DNA from 4 places in the Bradyrhizobium sp. 6(2017) genome. Region 2 is predicted to be linked to each of the others. Evidence: predicted binding sites of a transcription regulator. Region 2 holds the regulator's gene; each other region holds the start of a gene.
The links. The regulator PhoB, encoded in region 2, activates phosphate uptake and scavenging genes when phosphate is short. The targets are predictions, from matches to a motif close to TGTCATNNANCTGTCAT.
Positions count from the first base shown of each region.

Region 1: ugpB (sn-glycerol-3-phosphate ABC transporter substrate-binding protein UgpB) is a predicted target of PhoB. The motif match lies at 2,581-2,597, and genes of this name have one in related genera.
Region 3: G6P99_RS16330 (inorganic phosphate transporter) is a predicted target of PhoB. The motif match lies at 3,157-3,173, and genes of this name have one in related genera.
Region 4: pstS (phosphate ABC transporter substrate-binding protein PstS) is a predicted target of PhoB. The motif match lies at 5,996-6,012, and genes of this name have one in related genera.

Region 1 is NZ_CP049289.2:114,879-122,515, forward strand. It holds gene G6P99_RS00510 (MarR family winged helix-turn-helix transcriptional regulator) at 1-416, opposite strand, end outside; gene G6P99_RS00515 (organic hydroperoxide resistance protein) at 599-1,024, shown strand; gene G6P99_RS00520 (CaiB/BaiF CoA transferase family protein) at 1,247-2,452, shown strand; gene ugpB (sn-glycerol-3-phosphate ABC transporter substrate-binding protein UgpB) at 2,653-3,969, shown strand; gene ugpA (sn-glycerol-3-phosphate ABC transporter permease UgpA) at 4,136-5,017, shown strand; gene ugpE (sn-glycerol-3-phosphate ABC transporter permease UgpE) at 5,017-5,865, shown strand; gene G6P99_RS00540 (sn-glycerol-3-phosphate import ATP-binding protein UgpC) at 5,865-6,947, shown strand; gene G6P99_RS00545 (Hsp20 family protein) at 7,119-7,544, shown strand; gene G6P99_RS00550 (DUF1150 family protein) at 7,595-7,637, shown strand, end outside.
Region 2 is NZ_CP049289.2:1,136,025-1,143,661, forward strand. It holds gene pstS (phosphate ABC transporter substrate-binding protein PstS) at 1-361, shown strand, start outside; gene pstC (phosphate ABC transporter permease subunit PstC) at 571-1,560, shown strand; gene pstA (phosphate ABC transporter permease PstA) at 1,565-2,410, shown strand; gene pstB (phosphate ABC transporter ATP-binding protein PstB) at 2,407-3,225, shown strand; gene phoU (phosphate signaling complex protein PhoU) at 3,237-3,953, shown strand; gene phoB (phosphate regulon transcriptional regulator PhoB) at 4,084-4,794, shown strand; gene G6P99_RS05345 (GcrA family cell cycle regulator) at 5,036-5,548, opposite strand; gene G6P99_RS05350 (hypothetical protein) at 5,809-6,048, opposite strand; gene G6P99_RS05355 (aspartate aminotransferase family protein) at 6,047-7,255, shown strand; gene argF (ornithine carbamoyltransferase) at 7,255-7,637, shown strand, end outside.
Region 3 is NZ_CP049289.2:3,498,636-3,506,272, reverse strand. It holds gene G6P99_RS16345 (Y-family DNA polymerase) at 1-113, opposite strand, end outside; gene G6P99_RS16340 (ImuA family protein) at 250-1,044, opposite strand; gene G6P99_RS16335 (UdgX family uracil-DNA binding protein) at 1,302-2,765, shown strand; gene G6P99_RS16330 (inorganic phosphate transporter) at 3,218-4,846, shown strand; gene G6P99_RS16325 (LysR family transcriptional regulator) at 4,969-5,877, opposite strand; gene G6P99_RS16320 (hypothetical protein) at 6,016-6,501, shown strand; gene G6P99_RS16315 (cytochrome P450) at 6,468-7,196, shown strand; gene G6P99_RS16310 (LysR family transcriptional regulator) at 7,247-7,637, opposite strand, start outside.
Region 4 is NZ_CP049289.2:6,425,444-6,433,080, forward strand. It holds gene purL (phosphoribosylformylglycinamidine synthase subunit PurL) at 1-1,526, opposite strand, end outside; gene G6P99_RS30400 (PaaI family thioesterase) at 1,689-2,168, shown strand; gene G6P99_RS30405 (alkaline phosphatase family protein) at 2,519-4,741, shown strand; gene pstS (phosphate ABC transporter substrate-binding protein PstS) at 4,900-5,952, opposite strand; gene G6P99_RS30415 (DMT family transporter) at 6,186-7,163, shown strand; gene G6P99_RS30420 (tetratricopeptide repeat protein) at 7,418-7,637, opposite strand, start outside.

The DNA.
Region 1 (7,637 bases), 1.0 Mb from region 2:
TCATCCTTCATCGCCAGTAACTCGCCGACCGTGCAGTCCGAGGCCGCGAGGATCGACTGCGGAACGGCCTTGGCCTTTTCGCGCAGCGCGTGGCCCTGCGCCGTCAGCGCGATCAGGACCTGGCGCTCGTCCTCGGTGCTGCGGGTCCGCTTGATCAGTTCGGCCGCCTCGAGCCGCTTGAGCAGCGGCGTCAGCGTGCCGGAATCCAGGAACAGGCGCTCGCCGAGGTGCTTCACCGGCACGTCGTCGCGCTCCCACAGCGCCAGCATCACGAGATACTGCGGATAGGTCAGCCCAAGCCGGTCGAGCAGCGGCTTGTAGACGCGGTTGAAGGCGTGTGCGGTCGAATAGACCGCAAAGCAGATCTGGTTGTCGAGCCGCAGCGCCTGATCCGCCGCCGTTGGTTTCCTGACCATGATTCCCATCGAATCCATCTCGTTTCCGGGTCATTCTGGGCTCACGGGAGCCGGGATTCAATTGCGAACAATTAAATGTGAGGCCGCATATTTTATATTGTGTGCAATCTAATTGCGTGCAATATATGCCTCGTCGAACACGAACTCAAGTCCACCGAAGTCCAAACCCAAGGGAGACCACCATGTCTGTGAACGTGCTCTACAAGACCAGCGCCAAGGCAACCGGCGGCCGCGACGGCCATGCGGCGACGCTCGACGGCGCGCTCGACGTCAAGCTCACCACCCCGAAGGAGCTCGGCGGCGGCGGTGGCGCCGGCAACAATCCGGAGCAGCTATTCGCGGCCGGCTATGCCGCCTGCTTCATCGGCGCCATGAAGTTCGTGGCCTCGCAAGGCGGCCCGAAGGTTCCCGCGGATGCCTCGGTGACCTCGACGGTCGGTATCGGCCCGCGCTCGGCAGGCGGCTTCGGCCTCGCCGTCGAGCTCGCCGTCTCGCTGCCCGGCCTTCCCCGCAATGAGGCCGAAGCGCTGGTCGAAAAGGCCCACCAGGTGTGCCCCTATTCCAACGCGACCCGCGGCAATGTCGACGTCAAGCTGAGCGTCGTCTAATTCGCCTTCCGCCCAATGGTCCGCCACATCAGCGTGGCGGACCATTGCATTTGAGCGGACTTTTTCATTTGAGGGCATTGCATTTCGAATGCCAGTTCGCTTGGCGAACGCAGGCGCGGCCCGCTGCATGGGCCTGCGCAGACGGGAGCATTGCTGCCCCGCGCGAAGACCGTTAGCTCTGGGACCTCGTTTTTGAGTCCCAACTGAGCGAAGGTTGCTTCCATGAATACCCCAGCGGTGACGGGTGCGATGACCGGACTGCGCTTGATCGATCTGACGCGCGTGCTCGGCGGCCCGTATTGCACCCAGATCCTCGCCGACCACGGCGCCGACGTGATCAAGGTCGAGCCGCCCGCCGGCGACGAGGTGCGCGACTGGGGCCCTCCCTTCCACGACGAAGACGCGGCCTATTTCGTCGGCATCAACCGCAACAAGCGCTCGATCGGCGTCGACCTCGCCTCCGAGGGCGGACGCGTCGTGCTGATGAAGATGCTCGAGACCGCCGACGTGCTGATCGAGAATTTCAAGCCGGGCACGCTCGACAAATGGGGCATCGGCAACGAGGTGCTGCGCGCGAAATTTCCGCGCCTCGTGCATTGCCGGATCTCCGGCTTCGGCGCCGACGGCCCGCGCGGCGGCAATCCCGGCTATGACGCGATCATCCAGGCGATGACCGGCATGATCGCGGCGACCGGCTCAGCCGAGAGCGGCCCGATGCGCATCGGCGTGCCGCTGGTCGACATCACCACCGGTCTCTATGCCGCGATCGGCATCCTGATGGCGCTGTCGGAGCGGCAGCGCTCCGGGCTCGGCCAGTTCATCGAGACCACGCTGTACGAGACCGGGCTTGCGATCATGCATCCGCACACCGCGAACTATTTCATGCATGGCAAGCCGCCGTCGCTCACGGGCAACGAGCATCCCAACCTCGTGCCCTACGCGATCTTCCCGACCAAGACCGACAACATCTTCATCGGCGTCGGCAATGACGGCACCTTCCGCAAGCTCGCCAAGGAAATCGGCAAGCCCGAGCTCGGCACCGATCCGCGCTTTGCCCGCAACAAGGACCGCATCGCCAACCGCGATGCGCTGCGGGCGGAGCTTGCCGCGGTGTTCAGCCAGCACGAGGCCGAGCCACTGTGCAACCGGCTGCTCGCAGCCGGCCTGCCGGCAGGCCCGGTGCAGAAGATCGACCAGGCGTTGACCAACCCACACACGATCCACCGCGGCGACGTCATCGAGAAGGATTGGTACAAGGGCGTCGCCTCGCCAATCCGCCTCGAACGCACCAAGCCGAGCCTGCGCCGCACGCCGCCGAAGTTCAGCCAGCACGCCGCGGAAGTGCTCGGCGAGTTCGGCTACTCCAGGGACGAGATCAGCGGCCTGGTTGAGAAGGGCGTGGTCTGCGGTCCCCAGCGCAAACGTTAATCCTCACGCCTGCTCTGCGGTGCAACGTCGCGTCCGGCGTTGCACCGCACGGACGCGGTCGCAATCTCCGCCTTTTTTACCGCTTCCCTTTGCTTCGGCTTCCCCTCTACCATGACTTTCGTTTATACGGTCATTTGAACGTCATCCGGCGCTGTTAACGCGCGCAACGAAAGATGGCGTTCCAACCGGGAGGGGTTTTGATGATCTTTCGACGACTCGGCGCTGCTGCGGCAGCCGCTGCCGCGCTTGCATTCGCGTCGCCTGCATTTGCGGTGACCGAGATTCAGTGGTGGCACGCGATGACCGGCGCCAACAACGACGTCATCGTCAAGCTGGCCAACGACTTCAACGCCGCGCAATCCGATTACAAGGTCATCCCGACCTACAAGGGCGGCTACGCCGACACCATGAACGCCGGCATCGCCGCATTCCGCGCCGGCAACGCGCCGCATATCATGCAGGTGTTCGAGGTCGGCACCGCGACGATGATGGCCGCCACCGGCGCCGTCAAACCGGTCTACAAGCTGATGGCCGATGCCGGAGAAAAGTTCGACCCCAGCGTCTATCTGCCCGCGATCACCGGCTACTACTCGACCTCGAAGGGCGAGATGCTGTCATTCCCCTTCAACTCGTCGTCGACCGTGATGTGGGTCAATCTGGACGCGCTGAAGAAGGCCAACATCGCGGAGATCCCGAAGACCTGGCCGCAAGTGTTCGACGACGCCAAGAAGCTGAAGGCGGCCGGCTACGCCACCTGCGGCTTCTCCGGCTCCTGGGTCACCTGGGTCAATCTCGAGCAGCTCTCGGCCTGGCACAACGTGCCGCTCGCCAGCAAGGCCAACGGCCTCGACGGCTTCGACACCGTGCTCGAATTCAACGGCCCGCTGCAGGTCAAGCACCTCGAGAATCTGGTCGAGCTGCAGAAGGACAAGACCTACGACTATGCCGGCCGCACCAACACCGGCGAAGGCCGCTTCACCTCGGGCGAGTGCCCGATCTACCTGACCTCGTCGGCCTTCTTCGGCAACGTCAAGGCGCAGGCCAAGTTCAATTTCACCGCGGCGCCGATGCCGTACTATCCCGACGTCAAGGGCGCGCCGCAGAACTCGATCATCGGCGGCGCCTCGCTCTGGGTCATGGGTGGCAAATCGGCCGAGGAATACAAGGGCGTGGCCAAGTTCCTGACCTTCCTCTCGGACACCGACCGCCAGATCTGGATCCACAAGGCTTCGGGCTATCTGCCGATCACCAAGGCAGCCTATGCCAAGGCCAAGGAAGAGGGCTTCTACAAGGACCAGCCCTATCTCGAGACCCCGCTGCTCGAGCTCACCAACAAGGAGCCGACCGAGAATTCCCGCGGTCTGCGCCTCGGCAACATGGTGCAACTGCGCGACATGTGGTCGGAGGAGATCGAGCAGGCGCTGGCCGGCAAGAAGACCGCCAAGCAGGCGCTGGACGCCGCCGTCGAGCGCGGCAACCAGATGCTGCGGCAGTTTGAAAAGACCGCCGTCCGCTGACATGATGCCTTCGGCATGATCCGGAAAAGTGCGAAGCGGTTTTCCGGAAAGATCATGCCCAAACGACGAGCTAAAGCGCGACGACTTATTCAACCTAATCTCGTCGCGCTTTAGGGCCATCCCCCGGCAGGCCGCAACCTCGCGGCCTGCCCTTTTTGCCGAGACCATGCAAAAGCAAGCGGTTTTCCAATCAAAGCTGTTGCCTTACGCGCTGGTTGCTCCGCAACTCGCGATCGTCCTGATCTTTTTCTACTGGCCGGCCGTGCAGGCGGTGATCCAGTCCTTCCTGCTGCAGGACGCGTTCGGCCTGTCCACCAGCTTCGTCTGGTTCGAGAACTATCTCGAACTGTTCAAGGAGCCGGCCTATTTCGCCGCGATCGTCAGGACCTTCGCGTTCTCGTTCGCGATCGCGGTCTCTTCACTGTCGTTCGCACTGTTGCTTGCAGTGATGGCCGACAGGCCGCTGCGCGGCTCGACGCTCTACCGCACGCTGCTGATCTGGCCGTACGCGGTGGCTCCGCCGGTGGTCGGCGTGCTCTGGGTGTTCATGCTGCACCCCTCGCTCGGCGTGCTGTCGCGCTATCTGCGCGGCATGGGTGTCGACTGGAATCCGCTGCTCAACGGCGACCAGGCGGCGGCGCTGATCATCCTCGCCGCGGCCTGGAAGCAGATCTCCTACAATTTCCTGTTCTTCCTCGCCGGCCTGCAGAGCATCCCGAAGAGCGTGATCGAGGCCGCCGCGATCGACGGCGCCCGTCCGATGCGACGGTTCTGGACCGTGATCTTCCCGCTGCTGTCGCCGACCATCTTCTTCCTCCTGGTCATCAACATCGTCTACGCCTTCTTCGACACCTTCGGCATCATCGATACCATGACCCGCGGCGGTCCGGGCAAGGCGACCGAGACGCTGGTCTACAAGGTCTATACCGACGGCCTGCTCGGCGGCAATCTCGGCTCCTCGGCGGCGCAGTCGGTCATCCTGATGGCCATCGTCATCGTGCTGACCGGAATCCAGTTCCGCTTCGTCGAACGCAAGGTGACCTACTGATGGTCGAGGAGGAAGGTTTTCAGCGCTATCTGGCTCACGCCATCCTGTGGATCGGGATCGCGATCGTTGCCTTCCCGGTCTATCTCGCGATCGTCGCCTCGACCCAGGACAACGCGGTCATCGCCAACGGCCAGATGTCGCTGTTGCCCGGGGGCCATTTCCTCGAGACCTACTACCAGACGCTGTTTGTCGGCACGAGCGGCTCGACCCGCGAGCCGGTGCTCAACATGATGCTGAACTCGCTGATCATGGCGCTCCTGATCGCGGTCGGCAAAATCGCGATCTCGATCATCTCGGCCTACGCGATCGTGTATTTCCGATTTCCGTTCCGGATGGCGATCTTCTGGATCATCTTCATCACCCTGATGCTGCCGGTCGAGGTGCGCATCTATCCGACCTACAAGATCGTCGCCGATCTGCATCTGCTCGACAGCTATGCCGGCCTGTCGCTGCCGCTGATCGCTTCGGCGACCGCGACGCTGCTGTTCCGCCAGTTCTTCATGACCGTGCCGGATGAACTGCTCGAGGCCTCGCGGATCGACGGCGCGGGCCCGTTCCGCTTCTTCTGGGATACGCTATTGCCGCTGTCGCGCACCAACATGGCCGCGCTGTTCGTGATCCTGTTTATCCTCGGCTGGAATCAGTATCTCTGGCCGCTGTTGATCACCACGCGCGACGACATGCAGACCATCCAGGTCGGCATTCGCAAGATGATCACCACGACCGACGCGCTGACCGAATGGCCGGTGGTGATGGCGACCGCGCTGCTGGCGATGCTGCCGCCGGTGTTCGTCGTGGTCGCGATGCAGAAACTGTTCGTGCGCGGATTGGTGGAGACGGAAAAGTAATGGCTAACGTCACGCTGCGCAGCGTCCGCAAGACCTATCCCGGCGGCTTCGAGGCCATCAAGGGCGTCGATGTCGACGTCGGCGACGGCCAGTTCTGCGTGCTGGTCGGTCCCTCCGGCTGCGGCAAGTCCACGCTGCTGCGCATGGTCGCGGGGCTCGAGACCATCACCGGCGGCGAGATCGACATCGGCGGCCGCGTCGTCAACCAGATCGAGCCGGCCGATCGCGACATCGCGATGGTGTTCCAGAATTACGCGCTCTATCCGCATATGAGCGTCTACAACAACATGGCCTACGGCCTGCGCAACCGCGGCATGGCCGAGACCGAGATCAGGACCCGGGTCGAGGAAGCTGCCCGCGTCCTCGAGCTCTCGCCGATGCTGGAGCGCAAGCCGCGGCAGCTCTCCGGCGGCCAGCGCCAGCGCGTCGCGATGGGCCGCGCCATCGTGCGCCAGCCGAAGGTGTTCCTGTTCGACGAGCCGCTGTCGAACCTCGACGCCAAGCTGCGCATCGCGATGCGGGTCGAGATCCGCAAGCTGCAGCGCCGGCTCAACACCACCTCGATCTACGTCACCCACGACCAGCTCGAGGCGATGACGCTCGCCGACATCCTCGTGGTCATGAATGGCGGCCAGGTCGAGCAGATCGGCAATCCGCTCAACATCTATCAGAGGCCGGCGACCACCTTCGTCGCCTCGTTCATCGGCGCGCCGCCGATGAACCTGATGCCGCTGCGCTCGGACGAGCTGAAGTCCCAGATCACCGGCGCCGACGGCGCCGGCATTGCTGGGATCCGGCCGGAGGATTTCGTCATTACCAACGAGACGGTATCCGGCGGCGTCGCGCTTGGCCTGACCGTCGAGGCGATCGAGCATGTCGGCGCCGAGACCTTCGTCTATGGCAGCCGCCAGCGCGAGCAGCAAAGCGTGGCCGCCAATCCCGGCGAGCTGCCGCCGGGCGAGGTGATCGTCCGGGTTCCCGGTGCTACCGGCCCCGCCATCGGCGAGCAGATCCGGGCTGTCGCCCCGCGGGACAAACTGCATCTTTTTACCGCTGACGGCCGCCAACGGGTCGGACAATAACCAATCGGGAAGGATTGGGAGCCATGCTGCGCGGCATTTACGCTGGTTTCAGAGGCGCTTGAACGCTATCCAGATCACTCCCATATTGGCTAGTGACCGACGGGCAAGCGGCCCGCCGGTTGCATGGGGTGCCGCAAGGGCCCCTCAAAGTCGCTTCGAGAGGACTTTGTAATGTCTCGTGTTCCATCGTTGTCCAGTCCGTTCCTTCTGGGATTCGACGAGATCGAGCGTGCGCTCGACCGCGTCGTGAAGGGCGCCGACGGCTATCCTCCGTATAACATCGAGCGGTGCGACCGTACCAACGGCCAGCCTGAGCGGCTGCGCATCACGCTGGCGGTGGCGGGCTTCACCCGCGACCAACTCGATGTGACCATTGAGGAAAATCAGCTCGTCATCCGCGGCCGCCAGCAGGACGACAAGGCTCGGCAATACATCCATCGCGGCATCGCCGCGCGCCACTTCCAGCGCACTTTCGTGCTGGCGGAGGGGATGCAGGTGCTGGGCGCGGATCTGAAGAACGGGCTGTTGTCGATCGACCTGGCCAGGCCAGAACCTGAGCGGGTCGTTAAGACAATCGCTATCAGTGAACACGAATAATAGAAACCAGGAGCGGACTCGACCGCTTGTCTGACTGAGGAGTCGAGACCATGAGTGAAGCGAGTATCATCTACCAGTCCGACAGCGTCACGC
Region 2 (7,637 bases):
CTACGCCAAGCAGAACAAGCTGACCTACACCGCGCTGGTCAACAAGGCCGGCAAGACCGTGCAGCCGACCATCGCCGCCTTCCAGGCCGCTGCGTCGAATGCCGACTGGGCCAAGGCTCCCGGCTACTACGTGATCCTGACCGACCAGCCGGGCGAAGCCTCCTGGCCGATCACCGCGGCGACCTTCATCCTGATGCACAAGGACTCGACCGACAAGGCGGCCTCGCAGGAAGCGCTCAAGTTCTTCAAGTACGCCTTCGAGAAGGGTGACAAGGCGGCCGAAGAGCTCGACTACATCCCGATGCCGGACTCGGTCGTCAAGCTGATCGAGAAGACCTGGTCGTCGGACATCAAGAGCTAAGTTCGATATTTCGAACACGGCCTGTGCCGCCTTCCAAGGGGGCGGCACAGGTTGAGCGACTAGACCCGGGCTCCTTCAGGGGCCCGGGTTCGCGCCCCGGGAGGCGCAAGCCGGAACGGCGCCCGGTCAAATGCGTCAGTGAAGATCGCTTCGGGGCGTAGCGGTTTGCGTGGCTTTCACATAGTAAAGAGGGGATTGGCGTGGCAGACATGGCTGTTCAGAGCGATGTGATGGAAGCCGCGGGACCTTACGATCGCGCCAAGGCCCTCAGCGCCTTCAAGCTGGGTGATCTCACCTTCTATTGGATCACCCGTATCTCCGCGATTTCGGTTCTGTTGATCCTCGGCGGCATCATCCTGTCGCTGATCGTCGGCGCCTGGCCGGCGATGAAGGAATATGGTTTCGCCTTCCTCTGGACGCAGCGCTGGGCGCCCTCGGCCGATCCGCCGGTGCTCGGCGCGCTCGGCCCGATCTACGGCACGCTGATCACCTCGGTCATCGCGATGATGATCGCGATCCCGGTCGGCATCGGTATCGCCATCTTCCTCACCGAGCTCTGCCCGCAAATGCTGCGCCGCCCGATCGGCATCGCCATCGAGCTGCTGGCCGGCATCCCCTCGATCATCTACGGCATGTGGGGCTTCTTCGTGCTGGGCCCGTTCCTGGCCAACACGTTCCAGCCCTTCATGATCCGGATCTTCGAGGGCGTGCCCGTCTTGGGTGCGGTGTTCGGAGGCCCGCCGTCCTATCTCAGCCTGTTCAACGCCGCGCTGATCCTTGCGATCATGGTGTTGCCCTTCATCACCGCGATCTCGGTCGACGTGTTCAAGACCGTGCCGCCGGTCCTGAAGGAGGCCGCCTACGGCATGGGCTGCACCACCTGGGAAGTCGTCCGCAGCGTCGTGATCCCCTACACCCGGGTCGGCGTGATCGGCGGCGTCATGCTGGCGCTCGGCCGCGCACTCGGCGAGACCATGGCGGTGACCTTCATCATCGGCAACTCGTTCCGCATCTCGTCGTCGATCTTCGCGCCGGGCACCACGATCTCGGCCGCGATCGCCTCCGAATTCGCCGAGAGCGACGGCCTGCACCAGTCCGGCCTGATCCTGCTCGGCTTGCTGCTGTTCGTGCTGACCTTCTTCGTGCTCGCCGGCGCGCGATTGATGCTGATGCGGCTTGAAACGAAGGCGGGGAAGTAACGCCATGAACCCGATCTACAAATCCCGCCGCCGCAGCGACATCGTCATCCGCGCACTCTGCGTCGGCGCGGCGTTGTTCGGCGTCACCTGGCTGGCGCTGATCCTGTTCACTCTGCTCTACAACGGCCTCGCCGGCCTCAGCGTGCAGCTGTTCACCCAGAACACGCCGCCGCCCGGCTCGACCGAAGGCGGTCTGCTCAACGCCATCGTCGGCTCGGTCATCATGACCGTGATCGGCGTCGGTATCGGTGCGCCGCTCGGCCTGTTCGCCGGCACCTACCTCGCCGAATACGGCAAGAACGACAAGCTCACCTCGGTGATCCGCTTCATCAACGACATCCTGCTCAGCGCGCCCTCGATCATCATCGGCCTGTTCATCTATGGCGCGGTGGTGGTGCCGATGCGCGGCTTCTCGGCGATCGCAGGCGCGCTCGCGCTCGCTGTGATCGTGATCCCGGTGGTGCTGCGCACCACCGAGGACATGCTGCTGCTGGTGCCCAATCCGCTGCGCGAGGCAGCCTCCGCGCTCGGCCTGCCGCGCTCGCTGGTGATCAAGCGGATCGCTTATCGTGCAGCGCGATCCGGTCTGATCACCGGCGTGCTGCTGGCGACCGCCCGCGTTGCCGGCGAAACCGCGCCGCTGCTGTTCACCGCGCTGTCGAACCAGTTCTTCAGCTGGGATTTGACCAAGACGATGGCCAACCTGCCGGTGACCATCAACAATTTCGTGCAGAGTCCCTACGCCTACTGGAAAGAGCTGGCGTGGAGCGGTGCGCTGCTCATCACATTCACTGTGCTCGCGCTGAACATCGGCGCGCGCATCCTTGGTGCCGAAAGGGCCGCAAAATGACCGAGCTTTCCGTCTCCACGACTGTCGCGAGCCACGTTCCCCAGGTGCCGCTGCCGGAAGCGCCGCCGAAAGTCACGGTGCGCAACCTCAACTTCTATTACGGCGAGCACCACGCGCTGAAGAACATCAACCTGACGCTCGGCACCAACCGCGTCACGGCGTTCATCGGCCCGTCCGGCTGCGGCAAGTCGACCCTGCTGCGCATCTTCAACCGGATGTACGATCTCTATCCGGGTCAGCGCGCGGTCGGCCAGCTGATGCTGGACCAGACCAACATTCTCGATCCCAAGCTCGACCTCAATCTGCTGCGTGCGCGGGTCGGCATGGTGTTCCAGAAGCCGACGCCGTTCCCGATGACGATCTACGAGAACATCGCCTTCGGCATCCGCCTCTACGAGAAGATCTCGAAGTCCGAGATGGACGACCGGGTCGAGAAGGCGCTCCGCGGCGGCGCGCTGTGGAACGAGGTCAAGGACAAGCTGAACGCTTCCGGCCTGTCGCTCTCCGGCGGCCAGCAGCAGCGGCTGTGCATCGCGCGCACCGTGGCGGTGCGTCCCGAGGTGATCCTGTTCGACGAGCCGTGCTCGGCGCTCGACCCGATCTCGACCGCCAAGGTCGAGGAGCTGATCCAGGAGCTCTCCGAGGATTACACGATCGCGATCGTCACCCACAACATGCAGCAGGCGGCGCGCGTCTCCGACAAGACCGCCTTCATGTATCTCGGCGAGCTGATCGAGTTCGACGACACCAACAAGATCTTCACCTCGCCGAGCGATCGACGCACGCAGGACTACATCACCGGCCGGTTCGGCTGAGGAGACAAGCGATGGCTTCTGAACATACCGCCAAGGCATTCGACAGCGACCTGCAGGAGTTGACCCGCCTGGTCGCCGAGATGGGCGGCCTCGTCGAGCGCATGATCACCGAGTCGGTCGACGCGCTGATCCGCCGCGACGTCGCGCTGGGCAAGCGCGTGGTCGCCGCCGACATCGAGATCGACAATCTGCAGCGCGTCATCGAAGAGCGCGCGGTGCTGACGATCGCTCGCCGCCAGCCGATGGCGATCGACCTGCGCGAGATCGTCAGCGCGATGCGCGTCGCGACTGACCTCGAGCGGATCGGCGACCTCGCCAAGAACATGGGCAAGCGCGTCGCGGCGCTGGAGAGCGATTTCCAGCCGCTGAAGCTGATCCGCGGCCTCGAGCACATGACCGACCTCGTGCTGTCGCAGGTCAAGTCGGTGCTCGACGCCTATGCCGCGCACGATCTGCCGGCGGCGATGAACGTCTGGAAGGGCGACGAGGAGGTCGATGCGATCTGCACCTCGCTGTTCCGCGAACTGCTCACCTACATGATGGAGGATCCGCGCAACATCTCGTTCTGCATCCATCTGATGTTCTGCGCCAAGAACATCGAGCGGATCGGCGACCACGCCACCAATATCGCCGAGACCGTGTTCTACATGATCGAGGGCCAGCAGATCACCGACAAGCGTCCGAAGGGCGATATGACCAATTTCGCCACCACGGTGCCGGGCAACTAGGGCATGATCCGCATCGGCGGAACCGGATTGTCGTCGCGACAAACCGTTTCCCACGGGGAATATGCTCAGGGGTTGAGTGTTTCGGTTTGCGTTTGGGCAACGGATCACCACAGAGAAAGAACTTAGACCGATGAGCGCACGCATTCTGGTAGTCGAAGACGAGGAAGCGCTGACGACACTGTTGCGCTACAACCTCGATGCGGAAGGCTACGACGTCGAAACGGTGGGACGCGGCGACGACGCCGACACCAGGTTGAAGGAGCGCATCCCCGACCTCGTTGTGCTGGACTGGATGCTGCCGGGCCTGTCCGGCATCGAACTGTGCCGCCGCCTGCGGGCGCGGCCCGAGACCAAGCAGCTTCCGATCATCATGCTGACCGCGCGCGGCGAGGAGAGTGAGCGCGTGCGCGGGCTTGCCACCGGCGCCGACGATTACATCGTCAAGCCGTTCTCGGTGCCCGAGCTGCTGGCGCGGGTGAAGGGCTTGCTGCGCCGTGCGAGCCCGGAGCGGCTTGCCACCGTGCTGACCTATGGCGATATCGAACTCGACCGCGAGAAGCGCCGCGTGGCGCGCTCCGGCCGCCCGATCGATCTCGGGCCGACCGAATATCGTCTGCTCGAATTCTTCCTCGAGCATCCCGGCCGGGTGTTCAGCCGCGAGCAGCTGCTCGACAGCGTCTGGGGCCGCGACATCTATATCGACGAGCGCACCGTCGACGTGCATATCGGCCGCCTGCGTAAGTTGCTCAATCCGGGCCGCGAGCAGGATCCGATCCGCACCGTGCGCGGCGCCGGCTACGCGCTCGACGACCGCTTCGCGAAGGCCGAGCCGCAGCCGTAACGGCCGTGTGGCATTCATAAACCGCAACACGTTGTCGTCCCGGCGAAAGCCGGGACCCATACGCCGCGGCCGGCGCAATCGGCACGCGGCCAGACGGCTTTCAAACAACACCCATTCGTGGTTATGGGTCCCGGCCTGCGCCGGGACGACGCCGGTGATGCATCCGGGCTACGGTTCTCACAAAAAAATCCCCGCTTTCACGGGGATTTCTTTTTCAGTCCTACGCCAGTTTCCCGAGTGCTCACTTGATCTGCGGTTTCGCCGACGGCCGGCGGCGATCGCCGGCGGGCTGGTAGGCGACGCGCGAGTGGTGTGCGCAATAGGGCAGGCCGCCGAGCGCCTTGCCGCCGCAGAAGAAGAATTCCGGGCTCGATGGATCGCCGACCGGCCAGTGGCAGGTGGCTTCGTTCAGCTCGAGCAGCGACAGCCGCTGGCTCATCGGCACCACGTTGTCGTAGGAGATCGGATCGGGCTCCATCTCGACCTCGAAGGCATGCGCCAGCGCGGTGTTGCCGCGCGAGACCGGACGCGCCACCCGCATCATGTGCTGGGCGGGGCGGGCCTTGCGCTGCCGCGGCGCGGCCGTGGAGGGGGCCTTGGCGCGGCCGGAGAGGCCGAGCCGATGCACTTTGCCGATCACGGCATTTCGCGTCACATTGCCAAGTTCCGCGGCGATCTGGCTGGCCGAGAGGCCAGACTCCCAGAGCTTCTTCAGCTGCTCGACGCGATCGTCGGACCAGGTCAATACAGTCATCGCATTCTTCCTTTCGCATGGCGCCGGCCAGTCATTGGAGCGACGCTGCGAGCCAAATCCGGGTCAAAATCCCAGCGGCCAGAATCCCTTAGCCCTCGCCGGGCGCGGTCTTGCGCCCGAACGTTTACGTGTGACACGAAGGCTACTTAGAGGGTCCAGTACTGCCGCACGAGATGTCGTACCCGACAGGCCAAACGCTACAATATGGCGTGACTCTGGCGCAAGAGTCCGCGGCCGTGCGTCCACATGTTCCCACAAAGTTAAGCACTGTAATGAGGCTTTTCCACCGCACCGGAATGCTCCGGATTGCGCTCGTTTCGCATCGCAGGAAGGCCGGCAAAGGCCGGCTCCTGGCGATTGACACCTACTGGCCGCAGCATAGAATGGCTGCACGTGCCGCCCGCAAAGGCGGCCGTTTTGTTTTCCGAAGCTGGCCGTTGCTGCACTGGCGTCAAGGCGCGCACGGCAATTGTCGGCTTCAAACCGGCAGTGAACGCCATGACCAACAGCGCCTCGTCGCATCTGCTCCCCGTCTTCGCCCGGGTCGATCTCGGCTTCGAGCGCGGTGAGGGCGCCTGGCTGATCGCAACCAACGGCGACCGCTATCTCGACTTCACCTCGGGCGTTGCGGTGAACGCGCTCGGGCACGCGCATCCGCATCTGGTCCAGGCGCTGCAGGAACAGGCGACCAAGCTCTGGCACATGTCGAACCTGTTCAAGAGCCCGGACGGCGAGGCGCTGGCCGCCCGGCTGTGCGAGCAGAGCTTTGCCGACTTCGTGTTCTTCTGCAATTCCGGCGCAGAGGCGATGGAGGGCGTGATCAAGCTGGTCCGCCATTATCACTTCTCCAAGGGCCATCCCGAGCGCTACCGCATCATCACCTTCGAAGGCGCCTTCCACGGCCGCACGCTGGGCACGCTGGCTGCGACCGGCTCGCCAAAATATCTCGAGGGTTTTGGCCCGCCGATGGACGGCTTCGACCAGGTGCCGCACGGCGACATCGAGGCCGTCAAGAAAGCGATCGGCCCGCACACTGCCGGCATCCTGATCGAGCCGGTGCAGGGCGAGGGCGGCGTGCGCTCGGCGCCGCAGGCGTTCTTCAAGGCGCTGCGCGCGCTCTGCGACGAGCATGGCCTGCTGCTCGCATTCGACGAGGTGCAGACCGGTATGGGCCGCACGGGCGATCTTTTCGCCTACAAGCGCACCGGCGTGACCCCTGACGTGATGTCGCTGGCGAAGGCGCTCGGCGGCGGCTTCCCGATCGGCGCGGTGCTGGCGAGCGCCAAGGCGGCTGAGGGCATGGCGCCGGGTTCGCACGGCTCGACCTTCGGCGGCAATCCGCTGGCGGTCGCCGCGGCCAATGCCGTGCTCGACGTGATGCTGAAACCCGGCTTCTTCGAGCACGTGCAGAAGATGTCGCTGCTGCTCAAGCAGAAGCTAGCCTCCGTCGTCGACCGCTATCCGTCCGTGCTGGCGGACGTGCGCGGCGAGGGGCTGTTGATCGGCGTCAAGGCCGTGGTGCCCTCCGGCGACCTGATCGTCGCGCTGCGTAACGAGAAGCTGCTCACCGTTGGCGCCGGCGACAATGTGGTGCGCTTCCTGGCGCCCCTGATCGTCACCGAGGCCGAGATCGACCAGTCGATCACAGCGCTCGAGCGCGCCTGCTCTGCGCTGGCGGCAACCCAGCCGAAGAAGGCGGCGGGATGATGAGCAAGCCTGTCCGCCACTTCCTCGACATCGACGAGGTGCCGCTCGCCGAGCTGCGCAACATGCTGTCCGCTGGCGCCGCCATGAAGGCGGCGCGGAAGGCGCATGAGAAGGGCAGGAAGCCGCTTGAGGGCAAGACGCTGGCGATGATCTTCGAGCGCCCGTCGACCCGCACAAGGGTGTCGTTCGACGTCGGCATGCGCCAGCTCGGCGGTGAAGCCATCATGCTGACCGGCGCCGAGATGCAGCTCGGCCGCGGCGAGACCATTGCCGACACCGCGCGCGTGCTGTCGCGCTATGTCGATGCGATCATGATCCGCATCCTCAACCATGACGCGCTGCTCGAGCTCGCGGCGCATGCCACCGTGCCTGTGATCAACGG
Region 3 (7,637 bases), 2.4 Mb from region 2:
AGGGACGCATGAGCGGACGGGTTCCCTCCCCCCTTGCGGGGGAGAGTTAGGGAGAGGGGTAAGCCGCATACGCCGGCATCCGTGGTACCCCTCTCTCCAACTCTCCCCCGCAAGTGGGGAGAGAGCCCTGCCATCTCCTGTGTGGAAACTTCCTTCCGACGAAGAGTGGGACTCGTGGAAACACCCCCACCCCAACCCTCCCCCGCAAGCGGGAGAGGGAGCCCTGCCACCTGCCGAATGTCCCGAGCATCAGCTTGCGAGGCGATGTCCTGCGCGAGCTTGCGCTTGATGCGGTCGATGGGCAGGCGTGGCAGCCACAGGCTGAGGATACGCCGACGGTTCACTGAATTGGCACTCATCACATTTCCATTCCATGATCCATCGCCCGACCGGGCCATGACGATTGCGCACGAGTTCGGCGTCGAAGCGCGGCGCGCCCCAGACGCTTGCGGCATTGCCGGGCGGCGAATGCGCCGCGCGCACGATCCAGCGCGTCTCCGCGGTCGAGGGGATCGCCGTTGCCGCGATCCGCAGCACCAGCGCGGTGACGCCGGAGGCTTGCGCGGCCAGGGTCAATTTGCGGCTGGCGACGAGGTCGAGCTGGCGCGCATGGCCCCAGATCTCGAGCACGACGGCGCCGAGCGCATCGCAGGCGAGCGCATCAGCCGCCGTGCGCAAGCCGTTGTCGACATCGGCGGCGCGCACCGTAACGAGCAGGCGCGGATCGAGACCGAGCTCGGCGAGCCCGCGCATCGACAGCGCGCCGTTTTCGCGATCGGAAAAATCCTGCCGCACCCAGACCAGCGGCTTGCGCGCTGAGAGCCGTCCGGCAAGCCCCGCGATGAAGCCGGTCGCCGCCCCGCTTTGATGGCCGGCGGCGAACACCTCGTGCAACGTTGCCGCCGCAAGCCCGCCGCGCAGCATGGCGTCCGCGCTGGCGTGACCGAGCGCGATGCGGTTCGGCATCGCCGCCTCCGATGGCGCCTCGATGCGCGCGATGCTGCCGCGCAGAGACGCAAGCGTACCCGTGCGTGCGCCGTTCATATGCGCCGCTCCTTCAACTTGAAAATTTGAGGCCGTCACTGCCTGAACAACGAACCAGAGACTGGCTCAATTGTTCATGGTATGTTCTAATATAAAGCTAACAGGGCCGGCGGAGTCAATCGGATTGGTGAGTTTCGTGATTCACCAGTAGAATCAATGAGATTCAGTAGCGTCCAACCCGAACGTTAGCCGGTTCGCCCGCAGCCTCGGGCGCGCCGGCCCGGAAAATGGCGGCGTGACGGAAACGGAGCAATCGCATGCGTATCATCGTGCTCGACAACGACACCGATTTCGAAGGCTGGCGCAAGGCCGCGCGGCGATTGGCGCTGAATGATGTGAAGCCGTCGGATGTCACGTGGACGGTACGCAGCGACGACGAACTGTTGTCGGCATCCTGCGTGAATGAATTGCCCGACACGCCGCAGACGCAGTTCAACGTCACAGCGAAATTCGTCGAGCTGGCAAGGACCGCGATCCTGCATCGCAATGACGAGCGCATCGCCCTGCTCTATCGCCTGCTGTGGCGGCTGCGCAGCCATCACGATCTGCTCAGCGCGACTGATGATCCTGATGTCGCCGAGGTCCACGCGATGGCGCGCGCGGTCTATCGCGATATCGACAGGATGCACGCGCATCTGCGCTTCCGCGAGATCGGCCGCGAGCAGAAGGCGCATTACGTCGCCTGGTTCGAGCCGGAGCATCGCATCGTCGAGCATGCCGCACCGTTCTTCGCCGGCCGCTTCGCCGACATGCCGTGGTCGATCCTGACCCCCGACCTCTGCGCACATTGGGACGGGCACGCGATCTCGATCACGCCGGGCGTCGCCAAATCCGAGGTGCCGAGCGAGGACCGGCTCGAGGAGGCCTGGCGGCGGCATGACAACGGCCGCTTCAATCCCGCGCGGCTGAAAGTGATGGAGATCCCGCAAGCCTATTGGAGGAACCTGCCCGAGGACTCGATCATTAAACCTCTGATCGAAGACGCCATGCGCATGACCAGCGGCCCCTTCATCGCCCGCAAGGCGGCCGCGCCGCAGCAGCGGCAGGATACGCCGATGCCCCGCAAGCAAACTCGCGACGCGCATACCCAAGACAAGCAAACTCAAGACGAGCAAACTCACGACGCGATCGCAGCCTTGCGCGACGAGGCCGCCGCTTGCCGCGCCTGCCCGCTATGGAAGGACGCGACGCAAACCGTGTTCGGCGAAGGACCGCAAGGCGCGACGCTGATGCTGGTCGGCGAACAGCCCGGCGACAAGGAAGATCTCGCCGGCCATCCTTTCGTCGGTCCCGCCGGGCAGATGCTCGATCGCGCGCTTGAGGAAGCCGGCATCGCGCGCGCCAAGGTCTACATCACCAATGCGGTGAAACACTTCAAGTTCGTGCCGCGCGGCAAGATCCGCCTGCACCAGAAGCCGGGCACGCCGGAAATCCGCGCCTGCCGGCAGTGGTATGAGCGCGAGCTCGCCGCCATCAAGCCGGAACTGGTGGTGGCGCTCGGCGCCACGGCCGCGCAGAGCGTGCTCGGCAAGATCACACCTATCCACAGGAACCGCGGCCAGCTGATCGAGCATGACGGAACCAGGGTGCTGGTCACCGTACACCCGTCCTATCTATTGCGGCTGCCCGACGAGAAAGCCAAGGCGCTGGAATATCAACGCTTTATCGACGATCTGAAAATCGCCGCAAATCAGCTGCGCAATTCAGCCCACGCGGCTTGAGTTCCGGGGGAACTGCAGGATCACACTTCAACGTGAAATTGTTCAAAACGCTGATAAATCCCTACAACCTTGAATTGATCCGTGATACCCTCACGTGTCTACGGGCATCGGGCGTCATGTTCACGCCATGACGTACCCTGAGGCGGGCGCGCTGCGCGGTTTGCTAGCCCCGATCGTGCGGCGCGCCACCTCATCCTCACTCCCGAAACAGCCGTCCTGGACCGACGATGCGCACGAATGATCGTGCGATATCCACCGCGCGCGCCAGTCCCGTCGTGTCCGTATTCGCGGGACTGTTCAAACGATTTCAAAGAGAAGCAGCAAGATTCAGCGCATGACGCATGGCGCGGATTCAAGCACCTGCTTGCGCTGCGCAAAACAACGTTGAGCTTGTCATCTAACCTTCAACTCCATCAGTCAAAAATGCCCCTCCAACTACGAGGGGCGTCAAAATGACCGACATTACACTCAATTCATCGCTGGCCGATGGAGCGCCGATACAGCCGGCGTCGCGGCCCAATCTCGACAAGGGTTTTAACCCGCTCACGATGATCATCTTCTTCGGCATCCTTGCCGCGGGACTTTTGTACGTTGCCTACAGCATCTATTCGGACGTCGACGCCACCGGCACCAGGGTCACCTCCTACCTGCCCTACTTGCTGCTGCTGGTCGCGCTGTTGATCGCGCTCGGCTTCGAGTTCGTGAATGGCTTCCACGACACCGCCAATGCGGTGGCCACCGTGATCTACACCCACTCGCTGCCGGCGGAAGCTGCGGTGATGTGGTCCGGCCTGTTCAACTTCCTCGGCGTCTTGACCTCGACCGGCGCGGTGGCGTTCGGCATCGTCTCGCTGCTGCCGGTGGAATTGATCCTGCAGGTTGGCTCCGGCGCCGGCTTTGCCATGGTGTTCGCGCTGTTGATCGCCGCGATCCTGTGGAATCTCGGCACCTGGTATTTCGGCCTGCCCGCCTCCTCCTCGCACACGCTGATCGGCTCGATCATCGGCGTCGGCGTCGCCAACGCGCTGTTGCGCGGCCGTGACGGCACCTCGGGCGTGGATTGGGGCAAGGCCACCGAGATCGGCTACGCGCTTCTGCTGTCGCCGCTGGTCGGCTTTATCTGCGCCGCCGGGCTGCTGCTGCTGCTGAAGATGATCATCAGGAACCCGGCGCTCTACGCCGCGCCGGAAGGCAACAAGGCGCCCCCGCTCTGGATCCGCGGCCTGCTGATCCTGACCTGCACCGGCGTTAGCTTCGCCCACGGCTCCAACGACGGCCAGAAGGGCATGGGCCTGATCATGCTGATCCTGATCGGCACCGTGCCGACCGCCTACGCGCTGAACCGCGCGCTGCCGGAGAGCCAGGTGGCCCAGTTCCAGAAGACCTCGGAGGCCGCCTCCAAGGTGGTCGCGGCCAAGGGCGCCGGCCACAGCATCATCGGCGATCCCCGCCCGGCGGTGACCCAATACGTCTCGTCGCACCACATCAGCGAAGGCACCTATCCCTCGCTGTCGGTGCTGGTGAAGGACGTCGGCGACCAGGTGCAGAAGTACGGTTCGCTGAACAAGGTGCCGGCGGAAGTCGTCGGCAACACCCGTAACGACATGTACCTGACCTCGGAGGCGATCCGCTTCCTGATGAAGGACAAGGAAAACGACCTCAGCAAGGAAGAGGTCGCGACCCTGAACGCCTACAAGGCCTCGCTCGACAGCGCCACCAAATTCATCCCAACCTGGGTGAAGGTTGCGGTCGCGATCGCGCTCGGCCTCGGCACCATGATCGGCTGGAAGCGCATCGTCATCACGGTCGGCGAGAAGATCGGCAAGACCCATCTCACCTACGCACAGGGTGCATCGGCCGAACTCGTTGCCGCCGCCACCATCGGCGCCGCCGACATGTTCGGCCTGCCGGTCTCGACCACACACGTGCTGTCGTCAGGCGTCGCCGGCGCGATGGCGGCCAACGGCTCCGGCCTCCAGGTCGCCACCATCAGAAACATGGTGATGGCCTGGGTGCTGACGCTCCCCGCCGCGATCCTGCTGTCGGGCTGCCTCTACGTGATCTTCTCGCGGGTGTTCTGACCCGCGAGAGCCGCGGCGGCTCTGGCAAGACACGCAAGAAACACGCAAGGCCCGCGCCGCCAGCGCGGGCCTTGCTGCGTGATGGAGGACGTTTCGCGACGGCCGTCTTCAAAGACTGCGGCTCAGGCAGCACAAGCCCGGGCGTCCTCGGCGAGCAGGCCGCGCGCCCATTTGTGCAGGCCGGATTTGGCCGTCCTGGCGCTCCAGTACATGTCGATCGAGATCGGCACGCGGAACTGCAGCGCAGCGACATGCAGGCCGCCGCGCATCGCCCGCGCCAGATGATGCGGGGTGGTCGCGACCAGCTTTGTGCCGGCGATGATGCGCTCCAGGCTGTCATGGTTCGGAAGGCTGACCAACGGCTCGATCTCGATCTGCTTCGCCTTCAGTGCCTCGAGATAAAGCGGCTGCCACTCGCCGCTGTGGGTGATGAAGACATGCTCGGCCTTCGCATAGGCCGACAGCGCGATCCGGCCGCGCGCCAGCGGATTGGCCGGATCCATCACGCAGACATAGTGATCGGTGAGGATGTGGCGCCTAAAGAAGCTCTCGCCGACGATCCCGACCGGGCCGAGCACGATGTCGCACTGGTTCTGCTTGAGATGGACGTCGCCGTGGCCGGCGGCGTCGAGCAGGACAAGACGAACGAGCGGCGCGCCGGCCCGCAGCCGCGCGCTGAATTGCGGGATCAAGGTTTGGCGTTCGTGGTAGTTGCAGGAGATCGTCACGCTCCCCTCGGCCGTCGCCGGATCGAATTCCGCCGGTGCGGCGAGCCCGTCGATCTCGCCGATCATGTCCCGCGCCGAGCCGACCAGTGCCGCGCAGCGCTCCGTGGCGGTCACGCCGTTGCCGTTGCGGACGAACAGCGGGTCACGGAGCGCGCCACGCAGCCGCTCGATCGCGTAACTGATCGTGGACTGGTTGACGTCGAGCCGCTTGGCTGCCGCAGAGAACGACTGCAAATCGTACACCAGCACCAGCGTCCGCAAGGTCCCGATGTCGATCGGATCGATCGAGGAATTGGCCACCACGCTGCACCTCCCGTATTGCTGGCGGCCAAGCCTATCACGAGGTCATGCAAGATTTCGATTGGCCTGATCGACCCCATCGAATTGAGCGATTGCGCACCCGACGCTAGCCTTGGCGAAGAGGCGTTCCCGGGAAGACCAATGACCAGCACCGTGCCTGTCGTCACCGACATCGCGTATCAGGACCTGCTCGACGACCCCTACCCGGTCTTCCGCCGCCTGCGCGAGATGGCGCCGGCGGTCTTCGTCGAATCCGCCCGCCTGACGCTGGTGACGCGCTTCGATGACATCACGCGGATCGAGCGTGACCCCGCGACCTACTCGGCCGACAATCCCGCCTCGCTGGTCAACAGAGTGATGGGGCCGACCTTCATGCGCAAGGACGGTGCCGAGCACGCGATCGGCCGCAAGGCGATCGAGCCCTCGTTTCGTCCTGCCACCATCAAGGAGTATTGGGCGCCCAAATTCACCGCAATCGCGGAGACACTGATCGGCGACCTCTCCGCGGCCGACGAGGCCGATCTGTTCGCCGCGCTTGCGGCGCCGATGGCCTCGCTCAGCCTGCTGGCGATGATCGGCTTTCGCGAGATGCCGTGCAGATCCTGGCCGAGTGGTCGCAGGCGCTGATCGACGGCGCGGGCAATTATGCCGCAGATGCCGAGATCGAGCGCAAGGCGATGCAGGCGAGCGCCGATGTCGATACCGCGATCGACGCGGCGCTCGAACTTCACCGCAGCAATCCAAATCCCTCGATCCTGTCCTCGATGGTCAATGCCGATCCGCAGATGCCGATCGAAGCCATCCGCGCCAACATCAAGGTGATCATCGGCGGCGGACTGAACGAGCCGCGCGACGCGATCCTGACCCTCGTGCTCGGCCTGCTGGAAAATCCCGTGCAGAAGGACAGCGTGCTGGCGAAGCCGGAGCTATGGCCGTCAGCGCTCGAGGAGGCGGTGCGCTGGATCTCGCCGATCGGCATGTATCCGCGCCGCGTCACCCGCAGCGTCGATCTCTCCGGCGCCGCGCTGCCCGAGGGCCTTCAGATCGGCCTGTGCGTCGGCGCAGCGAACCGCGACGGCAGCCGCTTCGCCGATCCCGATCGTTTCGACGTGACGCGGCCAAAGCAATCGCATCTGGCGTTCGGCGCCGGACCGCATTTCTGCGCCGGCACCTGGGTGTCGCGGCTCACCGTCGGCAAGATCGTGGCGCCGATGCTGTTCGAACGCCTGCGCAATCTGCGCCTCCGCGAGGAGGCTCCGCCGGTTGTCCGCGGCTGGGTGTTCCGCGGTCCGGTGTCGTTGCCAGTGCGGTGGGATTCGTGACGAACGCGTCTGCGTCAGCGTAGCGCTGCGAACGCGCTCTTGCGGTCGCCTCAACTCCCGATGCTGCCGACCAGACGAGGGCGGCGGTGGTTTGCGAGCCCCTTCTCGGCCGCCAGGGCGCGCAGCCACTGGCGGAAGCTGATGACCTCGGGACAATCCGCGGTGCCTTCGGGCGCAATCAGCCAATCACCCAAACCGGATCCCTCATTGACCCGGTCGCAGCGATAGCCCGGATGGTGGCCAAGACCGCGGGCTATCAGCAGGTCGACCTTGCCCTCGACCAACTCGTGCAAGCCGGCGGGCTGCAGCACCCGCAAACCGATTTCCGCATGCGCGCTGCGAAACTCCGCCAGTTCGAGGCGACGCAGGTCGAAGCTGCCATGGACCCCCAACTGCAGCAGCACTGCACCTGCCGGTTTCATTTGCGAGGTCGCTTCCGCA
Region 4 (7,637 bases), 4.7 Mb from region 2:
CCCATGATCTCGGGCCGCTCAGGATTGCCGAAATTGAGATTGTCGGTGATCGCGAGCGGCCGGCCGCCGACCGCAGTGATGTTGCGCCAAGCTTCGGCGACCGCCTGCTTGCCGCCCTCGAACGGATCGGCCTCGCAATAGCGCGGCGTGACGTCGACGGTGAGCGCGAGCCCCTTCGGCCCGTCCTCGACGCGGACCACGGCGGCATCGCCGCCGGGACGCTGCATGGTGTTGCCGAGGATGACGTGGTCATACTGCTCCCACACCCAGCGCTTCGAGCACAGTTCGGGCGTGCCGATCAGCTTTTCCAGCGCCTCGGCGATGCCGAGCGGCGGCTTGACGTCCTGGCCGCGGATCACCGGCAGCGCGTTCGAGGCGACGTGCGGACGGTCATAGACCGGCGCCTCGTCGCCGAGTTCCTTGATCGGCAGATCGGCCATCACGTCGCCGCCATGCTTGACGACGAAGCGCTTGCTCGGCGTGGTGTAGCCGACGATGGCGAAATCGAGCCCCCATTTGCGGAAGATCGCCTCGGCCTCCTGCTCCTTCTCGGGCTTGAGCACCATGAGCATGCGCTCCTGGCTCTCCGAGAGCATCATTTCGTAGGCGCTCATGCCGGTCTCGCGGGTCGGCACCGCGTCGAGGTCGAGGTCGACGCCGAGGTCACCCTTGGCGCCCATCTCGACCGCCGAGCAGGTCAGGCCCGCCGCGCCCATGTCCTGGATCGCGATCACGCAACCTTTTTCCATGATCTCGAGGCAGGCTTCGAGCAGCAGCTTTTCGGCGAAGGGATCGCCGACCTGCACGGTCGGGCGCTTCTCCTCGGAGGCGTCGTCGAACTCGGCCGAGGCCATCGAGGCGCCGTGAATGCCGTCGCGGCCGGTCTTGGAGCCGAGATAGACGATCGGCATGTTCACGCCGGAGGCCGCTGCATAGAAGATCTTGTCGGCATCGGCGAGGCCGACCGCCATCGCGTTGACCAGGATGTTGCCGTCATAGCGGGTGTGGAAGCGCACCTGGCCGCCGACCGTCGGCACGCCGAACGAATTGCCGTAGCCGCCGACGCCCGCCACCACGCCCGACACCAGGTTCCGGGTCTTGGGATGCTCGGGCGCGCCAAAGCTCAGCGCGTTAAGGCAGGCGATCGGCCGCGCGCCCATGGTGAAGACGTCGCGCAGGATGCCGCCGACGCCGGTGGTCGCGCCCTGATAGGGCTCGATGTAGCTCGGGTGGTTGTGGCTCTCCATCTTGAAGACCACCGCCTGGCCGTCGCCGATATCGATCACCCCGGCATTCTCGCCGGGGCCCTGGATCACCCAAGGCGCCTGGGTGGGCAGACCGCGCAGATGGATCCGGGACGACTTGTACGAGCAATGCTCGTTCCACATTGCCGAGAAGATGCCGAGCTCGGTGAAGGTCGGAACCCGCCCGATCAGCTTGAGGATACGCTCGTACTCGTCCGGCTTCAGCCCGTGGGCGGCGACGAGTTCGGGGGTGATCTGGGGCTCGTTCTTGGGGGCGTTCATGGGTCCCTTAATAGGTAGATCGAACGGGGGCGAAAAGGCCTTTTACGGGGCATTTTCGGCCTGTCCAGAGCTTTACGGCGGCCCGGGGTTCGCACCGGGATTTGCACAATGGGGATGGATCGGATTTAAGGACCCGAACCCGATAATTGAAGGCCATATTTCGTGAACGAGCTCGCCAAGACCGCATTCAACCGCCGCCCCGACCTCCATGTCGAAACCGAGGGCGAATTCGCCGGCTGGCGGACCTGGACCCGGGACAATTTCGAGACCCATACCGGCCCTTTTTACCACCGCATGGACGAGAACGGCCGCATCAGCTGCGCGTTCCGGGTCGCCAAGAGGCACCTCAACGGCTCCGGCAATGTCCATGGCGGCTGCTTCATGACCTTTGCCGATTACTGCCTGTTCGCGCTGGCCGGCTCGGTTCTCCAGGGCCCCGGCGTCACGGTGTCATTCGCCTCGGAATTCCTCGACGCGGCCCGCGAGGGCGACCTGATCGAATGCACCGGCGAGGTCACCCGCGCCGGCATGTCGCTGATCTTCGTGCGGGGCATGCTGACCTCGGCCAAGCGGCCGCTGTTCACCTTCTCCGGCACCATCAAGCGGGTGAAGCGCAAGGCGCCGGCACAGACACCCGTGTGAGGCTCGCCAGAGCCTTTTCCGTTCCGATTGAATCGGAACGGGGCTCCAGATTTTTATTTTGACGCGTTTTCTTCACGCGAACCGGTGCCCACTTCGCTCGGAAACGCTTTCGATCTGTGGACGCCCGCCGTCATCCGGCCGTTACATCGGCACGATTGAATCGAAAGCGCAGCTCTAGCTCGTTGTGTTCTCGCGCGTTCTTTGCGTGAAGCAATCAAACTGCAGTTGTGACACGACGACGCACTGTCGTTGCGTCGTCGCGCACGCGTCACATGCGCGTCAGCCAAGCCCCTGAAGATTGCTGAACGGTTTCCGTATGTGCAATCGCGCAGCGAGGTTGGGGCATTCTCATGAAATTGAAGACGTTTGTTTCCGTCACGTCGGCGATGTCGCTTGTCGCATCGTTAGCGTGCGTTGCAACTCCGGCGTGCGCCGGTCAGGACGGCGACAATGGCGATCGCGGCTTCGGCGATTCGCGCGATCATGATCATGATCATGACGGCGACCATCATGGCCGCAAGCCGCGCGTGGTGATGATCTCGCTCGACGGCGCCAAGCCCGATTTCATCCAGAAATTCATCGAGGAAGGCGTGCTGCCGCGCGACGGCGGCCTCGCCCGGCTCTCACGGCGCGGCGCAGTGGCGCTGCAGAACGTGACGGCGTCACCGTCGCTCACCGCAGTGTCACATATTGCGATCGCGACCGGCTCGACGGCGGTCCATAACGACATCCCCTCGAACACATTCGAGCCGATCGTCGGCCCTATCACGGGCAGCATCAGCGGCTTTGCGGCGCCGATCGGCGGCTACAGCGAGAGCCCGCTCGGGCCGTCGCCGCACCCGACGGCACAGCCCCTGTGGGTGCAACTGCGCCAGCAGGGCAAGAAGGTCATCACGGCGACCTGGCCCGGCGGCGACGGCGCCGACATCTCCATCAACAACACCGTGGTGCAGCCGGCGCAGCCCACCCGCATCACCGACTTCACGGTCCCGTTCGGCGCGTTCGGCGGCATCGGGGCCCAGGGCTTCTCGCTGTCGCGCAGCGACTTCACGGCCGATCCGTCCATCGTGGCGGCGCTACAGGCCGCGGGCCATTTCTCGTTCAGCCCGGTGCTGGTGACCTTGGCACCGATCGAGACGTTCTCGTGCTCCTCGGCGGCGAGTGCGACCTGCACCGGCGCGTCGACGCTCGACGTCAAATATTCGATCCGCGTCGCTGCCATCGACACCACCAACGATCGCAAGGTGAACTACGACACGCTGGTGTTCTTCGATGCCAACCGCGGCATCACCGCGGGACCGTTCCACGCGCCGTCGACCGGACCGGCCTACGTCAAGTTCGGCGGCGAGAACGCACCGTTCTTCTTCGAGGGCAGCGGGGCGAAGGTCGGTGCTGCGTACTTCGTCTCGGCGCTGTCCCCCGACCTCTCGGTGGTGCGCTTTGCCCGCTACGGCGCCAACTTCATCCCGCGCAACACGCCGGTCCTCGCCGATGTCGACGACATCAACAACAACATCGGATTCTGGCGTCCGCAGGCCGACTTCCGCATTCCGGAGCGGCTGAGCCCCGGCTTCACCAACTTCCCCGACGTCGAGATCGAGACGATGTTCGAGGACATGGTGAAGACCTTCGTGCGCTACCAGGCCAATATCGGCGAACGCGCGATCAAGACCCATCCGGACGCCGACCTGGTGATGGTCTATATCGAGCAGCCCGACGGCTCCGAGCACCAGTTCCTGCTCACCGATCCGCGCCAGGGCACTAATCCAAAGGACCCGAATTCGATCGGCGCCAACCAGGACCCCGCCAAGGTCAAGCGATACGCGTCCTACATCCGTTTCGCCTACCAGACGGCTGACAGGGCGGTGAAGCAGATTGCCGATGCGGCGGGCCGTGACAGCAACGTGATCGTGGTGTCGGACCACGGCTTCGCGCCATTCCACACCTCGGTCAATCTCACCAACATCCTGCGCAATGCCGGTATCGACACCAGCAAGGTCGGGATCCGCACCTCCGGTCCGGCCGCCGACATCTACGTCAACCTGCAGAACCGTGAGCTCGGCGGCACTGTCGATCTGGCGACCTACCGGACCCTGGTGGCGCAGATCACGGATGCGGTGAAGAACGCGGTCGACCCCAATGCGCGCTTCAACTACTCGCTCAAGGACCAGCGCATCTTCACCGTCGTCGAGACCCGGCCGCTGCAATGCGACGCCGGAACCGGACAGTGCCTCAGCAAGACCGTCGGCCAGGATTACGGTGACGTGTTCGCGCTGATGGCGCCCGGCTACAATTTCGACGGCATCCAGAATCCCGGCGTCGCGCGCCAGGGCGACGCGCCGTTCAGCGCGGCCACCACCGCGCTGTCGATGCCGAACTTCTATGGCGCCCATGGTCACGACCCCGAGCTTCCGGTGATGAGCGCAACCTTCATCGCCGCGGGTCCGCAGATCCGCCACGACAGTGTGGTGCGGCACATGCGCAATATCGACGTGGCGCCGACCATCATGCAGATCCTGGGCACGACGCCGCACCAGGTCGATGGCGAGGTGCTGCGCGAGGTCCTGCGCTAGGATTGCATGCAGACGTCAAGCGATGGACGCGAGCTCCGGCGTCCATCGATCGTTCTAAAGCGTTTTCGAGCGAAGTGGGACCGGTTCGCGTGAAGAAAACGCGTCAAAAGAAGCCAAAGCTTCGGTTCTGATTCAATCAGAACCGAAAGCTTGGGCCATCAGCGCTTTCCGGGCACCGCCGCCGACGCCGTCAGCGCCTCGAAATTGTGCTGCCAATACAGCTCGATCTGCTCGACCAGCGTGACTGGCAAGGGAACGTAGTTGAGCAATTGCGCCTGAGGCTTGCCGCTTTCCAGTGACCAGCGCAGGAAGTCGATCGCGGTCGCCGACCTGTCGGGCGATTTCGGCTGCTTGTGCATCAGCACGAAGGTCGTTGCCGTGATCGGATACGCGTCCTCCCCCGGGGCGTTGGTCAGGACCAGGTAGAAATCCTGCGTCGTTGTCCAGTCCGCACTTGAAGCCGCAGCCTGGAACGATGCAGCGTCCGGGGTAACGAAATTCCCGGCGCTGTTCTGCACCAGACCGAAGGAAATCCGGTCGAGCCGTTGCAACGCATAAGAGTATTCAAGATAGCCAATCGCTCCGGGAATCAGGCCGACAAGCGAGGCGACGCCGTCATTGCCCTTGCCGCCGAGCCCGACGGGCCATTCGACCGACGTGCCCTCTCCGACGCTGGCCTTCCACTGCGCGCTGACCTTCGAGAGATAGTTCGACCAATTGAACGTCGTCCCTGAGCCGTCGATCCGATGCACGACGGTGATCGCCGTGCGCGGCAGCTTCAGATCGGGATTGACGGCTTGAATGGCCGGGTCGTTCCAGGATCTGACCTTGCCGAGATAGATGTCAGCAAGCAGTTGTCCGGTGAATTGCATCTGGCCCGGCTTGACGCCCTCGATGTTGACCACAGGCACGACGCCTCCGATCACAATCGGGAATTGCACCATGCCGAGCTTATCGAGCTCTTTCGGATCAAGCGGCATATCGCTTGTCCCGAAATCGACGGCCGCCTTCTTGATCAGGCCGACGCCGATGCTCGAGCCCACCGACTGATAGCTGACGTCGTTGCCGGTCTTTGCCTTGTAGCCGGCGATCCATTTCGCCATCACGGGCGACACGAAGGTTGAGCCCGCACCCTTCGTCTCCGCAGCCAAGCATTGCGTTGCGACGACCAGAGCAGTGAAAATGATCGGTAATCTGAAATGCTTCGTCATGCGCTCGAGCCTAGCAGGACGAGCGGTAATTCCGTGTGGGCCAGGTCACAAAACTGTAACAAGGGCCGGAGCCCCAAATGGTGGTTGGCGCCGCCGGTCCCGCGCCGCGCCCGGGCGCAGCTGCAAACCGCCGAGCGGAATATCGACGCAAATTCAAAGCCCTAGCCTTTCGCCCCACCGCCAAGCTACATTCGCTCCGTCGCGCGCCCAATGCGCGAAGGGAGCCAATCAAGGTGCCGAAGAGCACAGCGAAGACGGGCAGCGTGACGGCTTCCGCGATCACACCCACTCCGTCGACGTCTGCGCCGGGCGCACGCGGCTGGCGCGACTATGCGCTGCTCGTGGCGCTGGCCTGCTGCTGGAGCTCGACCTATCCGCTGACCAAGATCGGGCTCGGCTCGATCCCGCCGGTCACCTTCATCTCGGCGCGCTCGCTGGTCGCCGCAGCCTTCCTGCTCGTGGTGCTGCGGATCCGCGGTATCCGCATCCCGACCGACCTCAAGGCCTGGAAGCTGTTCGCCTTCCAGCAGACCATCAACTCGACGATCCCGTTCCTGGTGATCACCTGGGCGCAGCTCTATGTGCCGGCCTCCAACACCGTGGTGCTGGCCTCGACGACGCCGATCTTCGCCTTCCTGATCACCTGGGCGATCACGCGGCACGAGCCCGCCTCGCTGCTCAAGCTGGCCGGCGCGATCCTCGGCCTCGCCGGCACGGTCGCGATCATCGGCCTCGACGCGCTCTCAGGCTTCGGCAAGGAGATCTTTGCCGAGATCGCGATCCTGCTCGCGACCGTGTCGTTCGCCTGCGCCACGATCTTCGGACTGCGGCTGTCGGATTACGATCTGATGGTGGTCGCGGCCGGCTCGCTGTTGTTCGGCGGAACCGTGCTGCTGCCGGTCGCCCTGATCATCGACCATCCCTGGACGCTGCACCCGACGCCGCAGGCGCTGGTCGCAACCGTCGTCATGGGCATCTTCTCGAGCGCGTTCGGGTTGATGCTGTTCTACATGTGCCTCACCCGGCTCGGCACGCTCACCACCAATGCGCAGGGTTATCTGCGCATTCCGATCGGCGTTGCGCTGTCCGTGCTGCTGCTCGGCGAATCCGTGCCGTCGAACCTGGCGCTCGGCCTCGTGCTGGTCATGGCCGGCGTCGCCGCGATGACGGTGCCGGCTGAGGCCATCAAGCGCTGGCTGCGCAAGCTGTAGCCGCGGGCATTTGTACACACAGCTCTATCGTCGTCATTGCGAGGAGCTCGCGACAAAACTGCAAAGCAATTTTGCGCTGAAGCGACGAAGCAATCCATCTTTCCGCGTATGCGGTGCGGTGGATTGCTTCGCTTCGCTCGCAATGACGAGTCGCATCCATTCAACGGCCGCTCATGCAGACAGCTGCTTCCCGGCGATCGAGAGCCACTCGGCCTGCGCGTCGCGCAGATATTTCGGCGCGCGCCGCATCTGGATCAACAGCTCGTTGAACACCATGCGCGCCTCGGCGGTGCGGCCGACCAGCTGCAACAACAGGCCATAGCGGACCCGCGCCTCGGCGCCGGGAACTGCGTGACCGCCTGATATTCCTCCAGCGCCTCGTCGAGCCGGCCGATCTCGGCGAGCGAACGGGCATAGAGCAGATGCCCTTCGGCGGACTCGAAATCCGGCCAGCGCTCGCGCAGGGCGTCGAGC